Linked DNA regions of Chlorogloeopsis sp. ULAP01. The protein of the gene in region 2 interacts with the protein of the main gene of each other region in a pairwise test. Links are inferred from orthologs where the notes say so. Each region holds a gene or a part of one and is shown on either strand. Other genes may lie near its edges. The genes, in order: ruvA and ruvC.

What was found.
Region 1: the proteins of ruvC (region 2) and ruvA interact in binary tests that used the Escherichia coli proteins (3 or more experiments, as listed by UniProt). The link is inferred for Chlorogloeopsis sp. ULAP01 from one-to-one orthologs.

Annotation. Positions count from the first base shown.
Region 1 is NZ_JAUDRH010000018.1:53,749-57,005, reverse strand. Bases 75-2,998 are described here. They hold ruvA (Holliday junction branch migration protein RuvA), read right to left. Parts: upstream 1,894-2,998; coding sequence 1,255-1,893; downstream 75-1,254. Other genes in these bases: QUB80_RS29545 (sucrose-phosphate phosphatase), read right to left, coding at 1,890-2,639; bioF (8-amino-7-oxononanoate synthase), read right to left, coding at 75-1,113. In the rest of the region: more of bioF, read right to left, coding at 1-74; QUB80_RS29540 (Coq4 family protein), read right to left, coding at 3,094-3,257. UniProt on the Escherichia coli protein: The RuvA-RuvB-RuvC complex processes Holliday junction (HJ) DNA during genetic recombination and DNA repair.
Region 2 is NZ_JAUDRH010000007.1:168,475-171,680, reverse strand. What follows is about bases 207-3,079. They hold ruvC (crossover junction endodeoxyribonuclease RuvC), read right to left. Parts: upstream 1,953-3,079; coding sequence 1,461-1,952; downstream 207-1,460. Other genes in these bases: QUB80_RS15570 (gluconeogenesis factor YvcK family protein), read left to right, coding at 2,127-3,079; QUB80_RS15580 (MGMT family protein), read right to left, coding at 1,131-1,442; QUB80_RS15585 (dienelactone hydrolase family protein), read left to right, coding at 207-1,007. In the rest of the region: QUB80_RS15590 (hypothetical protein), read right to left, coding at 1-190; more of QUB80_RS15585, read left to right, coding at 177-206; more of QUB80_RS15570, read left to right, coding at 3,080-3,206.

The DNA.
Region 1 (3,257 bases), on a different replicon or contig from region 2:
AGTTGCCATCACAGAAATACGTATCCGACTTGTAGGAACGGTGGGGGGACGAATTGCAGGGGCAAAAATACCAGCAGATTTGAGATATTGTGCTGCTTGAAGTGCATCGGCTGCACTCGGTAATTGCAAGCAAAGAATAGGTGATTGTGAAGGTAGTAATCTTTGGTTTGGTAAGTGTTTTTGTATCAACTCTTTTAATTGAGCTACATTGTACCAGAGTTGGGCATGGCGTTGCGGCTCTTTTTGTACTACGTCAATTGCTGCTAATGCTGCCGCCGCATCAGCAGGTGAAAGGGCGGTGGTATAAATCCAAGTTGGGGCGCGATTTCGCAAAAAGTCAATGAGGGTGGTGCTTCCAGCTACATATCCGCCTAAGCTACCCAAAGCTTTGCTTAGAGTGCCAATTTGGATGAGTTGTCTGCCAGTACAGCCAAAATGTTCTACACATCCAGCACCAGTTTTTCCCATAACTCCAGTAGCATGAGCTTCATCAACAAGCAGCATACAGCTAAACTCTTCAGCTAGCTCCAACAGTACAGGTAAAGGACATAAATCCCCATCCATGCTAAAAACGCTATCGGTAACTATCAAACAGCGTCGGTAGTCTTGCCGCACTCGTTGTAACTCATTTTTTAAAGCTGAAATATCACAATGAGGAAATTCAATTATGGTTGCACTACTGAGAATTGCCCCATTCTTTAAACTGGAATGATTGTACTGATCAGCTAAAATTAAATCTCGCTTCCCAACTAAAGCAGTTATTGTCCCTAAATTTGCCAAATAACCCGAACTAAAAACCAGTGCATCTTCTGTTTGCTTGAGGGATGCGATCGCCTCTTCTAATTCTCGGTGTAATTTTCTGTGTCCACTGAGTAATCGAGAACCAGTACTACCAGTGCCAAATTCTTGAGTAGCAGCAGTTGCGGCAGCTATTAAACGTTCATCGCCTGCTAATCCCAGATAATCATTACTGGCAAAATTAATTACCTCTCGTCCTTCTAAAAGCACTGTGGCACCTGGATGCCCATTAATCGTTTGTACAGAACGATACCAGTCCGCACGGTGAATGGTTGCTAGAGATTGTTCTATCCAAGCGTAAGGATCGGCAGCCATGTTTTAGCAGGAGAGAGGGAAGAGGGGGAAACAAAGAAGCACCAGGGGCAGAGGAGAACCACTAACCACTAGCTGCTGTACGGGCGGGTTTTAACAACAATCTCTCTAGAATAATGAAATATCTAAATAAACCCGCCCCTACTAATGACTACATTCACTACTACTGAGATGAGCGATCGCTTGTTTAATCCAATCTTCTACATAGGCGTCTTTGGGTAATCCAATATCTTCGCCCACTACGTGTAAGGCATGGCTAACTTCACTGGGAGTATAACCTAATGCCAACAGAGTCATTTGTACTTCTTCAAGGATACCCGGTGCGGGGCCACCCGTAGCGACGAAAAATCCTGCTGTTTTGCGCCATTCAATCAACTTGCTTTTTAACTCCAAACAGATGCGCTCGGCAGTTTTTTTGCCGACGCCAGGAGCTTGAATTAATAATTGAATGTTGCCAGTAATAATTGTTTGAACTAATTCTGGTAATTCTAGAGTGTCTAATAAGGCGATCGCCAAAGCTGCACCAATGCCACTCACACTCAACAAGTGGCGAAACACATCACGTTCTCCAGGAGAAGCAAAGCCATACAAAAATGGCATTTCCTCTCGAATTTGGTAATGGGTAAATACTTGTACTTCGCCTCCCGACTCTGGCAACTGCTGTGCCATTCGTGCCGGAATTTGTAAGTCATACCCGATACCATTGACTTCGAGAGTGAGAATATAGCGATTACCGCCATGTTTCTGGATGCCTGCGACGATACCTTTAAGATAGCTGATCATTCTATGAGTCCAAAATATCGTAAACCTTCAATAATTCCGCCCGCACAGAAATTCTTTGCCAGGTAGCGGCGATCGCCAGGGTTCTCATTGTGCCATTCGAGTAGCTCTGGGCGAGCATTCCCGACAATGATTCCTCGTTCGTTGCCTGCGGCGAATAAAGCAATATCATTGCCAGAGTCACCACAGACAACTGTTTGCTCTGCTAAAAATTTCCATTCTTGACGGAGAAATTGTACTGCCTGACCTTTATCGCTCCTGTGAGGCACAATGTCAAGGTCTATACCGCTACTATAGATTAACTTTATATTTAGTCCACTTTTACGTAACTCTGATTCTAACTGGGATAAAACTTTTACAGCTACATCTTGGTTGAGGAAAAAACTCACCTTAAATGGACGCTGTTCTGAATCTGGTTGTGGTTGTAACTCCGGAATTGTATCAGTAATAGATAATACCAAGTCTCTGTCCCACCCTTGTGAAAGTTTTTCCGCCCAAGTTGAATCAAAAGTTTCACTGCCGTTGATATATATTTCTGTTCCTACAGCCAAAATCAGGGCATCTGGTTCTAAAAGATTTTTTTGTTGTTTCAATTCTTGATACAAAATTGGCGATCGCCCTGTGGCATAAACAATTTTGGTACCGTGTTCCTGACGGTGCCTTTGTAAGCGATCGTTCAATTCCAACAAAGCCTTATCATCGCCCACAAGAGTATTATCTAAATCTGTTACAAATAGAAATGTAGTCACAGCAACCTCTTTTGTCAGCTTTACCATCAAAAAGTTTATGCTGTAATGGCGCTGATCTCATCTATTTTTGGTGAACAAGTCGAATAGTTAAGTAGAAGGCAGCTATGCTGAGAGCAGCGCGTTGCGGAGCCAGTGCGCCCTTGGAGGCTCCCCGGAGGCGGAGTAACTCCTGCTCCGCTCCGTTGTAGCACCTGCCTTGGCAGGAGGCAGGAGGGAATTAGGAAAAGAGGATTTCAATCCTAAAAGCTTTGGGGATAAGACTATTTGACGACAAAAAATCGAGTCGCTTACTTTTTGTTGACTTGTGCCAAATTCTACAAGTAAAACTGATACCAATTTAAAAAATGTTTCAGGGCAGATAGATTCACGAAAACCCAACACAGAAGGAAATTTCCAATTCCATTTTCTAAAACTTGTACTGAGCTTATCGAAGTATCCAAAATGGTATGAGCTTTTAAGTTTCAGGTAGAATGATGTTTAACGAAGTACGAACATTTTCTAGTGGCTGTTCCCACAACAGATTCCATTCAATGCCAAACAGAGGTTTAGCCTGTTTTCCCATCAGCCATCCCTTTGCGATCGCATCCATGTATTTTGTCGAAACTTCAATATCATAAA
Region 2 (3,206 bases):
GGCTAATCGTTCCAAATTGCTCAAAAATATTAGGTAGATGGACATAATTAAACGTAAAATGCTTATGTCCAGCAGACAGAAGAGGACATGGGGATACGGTGAAATCGGATGACGTTCTTGCCCCTTGTCTCCCCTTCTCCTTGTCCCAGTCTTCCCTTCTGCCCTCTGCCTTATTTATGAAAGAAATCACGCGCCGCCAATTTATTGCCACTGCCACCCTGGCAACGGGTTTCGCTCTAGCAGTGCAACCAATTTCTGCCAAAGTCATCACCACCGATGCCAAAGGATTAATCGCAGGTGAAGTGAAAATTCCTGTCAAAGATGGCAAAATTCCTGCCTATAGAGCTATGCCTGCTACAGGCAAGAATTTTCCGATTGTGTTGGTGATTCAGGAAATATTTGGTGTACATGAGCACATTCAAGATATCTGCCGTCGCTTTGCTAAACTGGGATACTTGGCGATCGCTCCGGAAATGTTTGTACGCCAGGGCGATGTTTCCAACTTAGGCAGCATAGCAGAAATTCGCCCAATAGTAGCGAAAGTCCCTGATGCTCAAGTAATGTCCGATCTCGATGCCACGGTGGCTTGGGCTGTGAAGTCTGCTCAAGGTAATGGCGATCGCTTAGGAATCACGGGTTTCTGTTGGGGTGGACGTATTACGTGGCTGTACGCCGCTCACAATCCTAAAGTTAAGGCTGGTGTAGCATGGTACGGGCGATTGGTGGGCGATACAACCAAACTGACACCAAGGCATCCTGTTGATATTGCGTCTGAGTTAAAAGTTCCTGTTCTCGGACTTTACGGTGGCAAGGATACAGGCATTCCCCTTGATACGGTAGAAAAAATGCGCGATCGCCTCAAATCAAGCAGCAGTAAATCAGAAATTGTTGTCTATCCGGATGCACCTCATGCCTTTTTTGCCGATTATCGCCCCTCCTACCGCGAAAAAGAAGCTAAAGACGGATGGAAACGCTTACAAGCATGGTTTAAGCAGCATGGTGTATGAGTAGATAAGGGAATAGAGAACGGGGGACAGGGAACAGAGAATGGGGAATATTTATGCGTATGTACTTAACAGCAACTAGACGATTTCCAATCCAAAATCCAAAATTCAAAATCCAAAATCGTATTAGGGCTGCCATTGATACTGATGCAAATTAACCCTTCCTTTAGAGCTAAATATTATTCCTTCTTGTTCAAGAAGATATCGCTGTCTATGATCTCCGCCCTGTCGCAAAGGTGAATAAGATATTTCTCCCTTAGAATTAATAACTCGATGCCACGGTATATCTGATGAGCGTTCATCAACTTGATAAAGAGCGTATCCTACTAAACGTGCCTTGCCATAAAAGTGAGCTAAATCCGCTACCTGCCCGTATGTTGCTACTCGACCTTTTGGTATCTGGCGCACGATCGCATATATATTGTCATAAGTAGACATAAGAGTCCCGCTTGACTTTTACAATTGAAAACACGCTGTTAAAGCTACTGCCAAACCATCTGCTGCGTCATCTGGACGAGGAATTTGATCTAATTTCAACTCTCGTGCCACAGCTTGTTGAACTTCGTATTTTTCTGCATTGCCATAGCCCGTTAAAGCTTGTTTAATTTGGGCGGGAGTAAATTCCACATACGGCAAATTGTGTTGCGCTAAAACTAGCATAATTACACCCCGTGCTTGAGCAACTAAGATAGTATTTCCCATACGATAGAAGAATAGTTTCTCAATCGCTACCAAGTCGGGTTGCAACTCCTCAATCAAGGTGTGTAAATCTTCGTACAAAGTACGAAGCCGTTGTCCCATTTCCGTATCTGCTGATGTACTAATAACACCGTAATCTAGCATATTTATTGAGGTATCTCGTAACTGAGCTTGATTTTGATTACAGATAATTGCTCCAAATCCTAAGGTGGCTAGCCCAGGGTCTAATCCTAAAATTTGCTTTTCCATTAACTTTCAGATCCACGCTCGCCAGGTGTTATGTTACAGGGCAGTTTGACAAGTTTAACTCGACGCTTTTGGTTTCATGAAAGTGAAAAATGTAGTAATTTCACACTTGGACATGAAACCAGGTAGTGTAAATTCTCTGTTAACCATTGTTTGTAGTACTGCTCTTTTTTAGGTATGTCAATTGGTTTTTTCAGGCAAGCCCTTAACACTTTGCAACAGCAGTCGCGCCGTCGCACTCGCTATCGAGTTAACCAGTGGTTCAAGTGGTTATCCCCAGGACTATCTGTAAAACGTTGGTTATTAATTAGCGTTGGGGGTGTATTGCTAGCGTCTCTGGGGTTGGCGATTTGGGTTAAGCTAACGCCAATTTTTTGGACTTTGGAGCTACTTAGGGATTTTTTGACAGTTATTACTAACATCTTACCCAACTATATTAGCGGGCCTCTAGTTCTGCTATTCGGACTGTTGTTGCTTCTTTGGGGACAAACCCGCACGGTAGGTTCAATTACTAAAGTACTAAGACCAGAAGGCGATGAAGAACTGGTGGATGTGTTGCTTGCACACCGTCGGTTGTACCGAGGGCCAAAAATCGTCGTCATTGGTGGTGGTACAGGACTTTCTACGTTATTAAGAGGACTAAAACGCTATAGCGCTAATATTACTGCTATTGTTACCGTTGCTGATGATGGTGGCTCTTCGGGACGTTTGCGGCGGGAATTTGGTGTTTTGCCGCCAGGAGATATTCGCAACTGTTTGGCTGCATTGGCAGATGAAGAAAAGTTATTAACAGAATTATTTCAATATCGTTTTCGTGTTGGTGATGGTTTAACAGGCCACAGTTTTGGCAACTTATTCTTAACGGCAATGAGTGAAATTACCGGGGATTTGGAGCGAGCAGTTGCTGCTAGTTCCAAAGTACTAGCAGTGCGGGGACAAGTTTTGCCAGCAACCCTTAGTGATGTTCGCCTGTGGGCGGAGCTATCCGATGGACGCCGTATAGAAGGCGAATCAAAAATTACCGAGGCAGGAGGTAATATTGTCAAAATAGGCTGTACTCCCGCTAATCCTCCGGCATTACCCGCAGCTATTAAGGTAATAAAAGAAGCTGACTATATTATCATGGGGCCTGGTAGTTTATATACAAGTGTAATTCCCAATCTGTTGGTACCAGAAATTGCTGATGCGATCGCCGCTTCTACGTCACCCCGGATCTATGTCTGCAACATCATGACTCAGCCAGGTGAAACTCAGGGA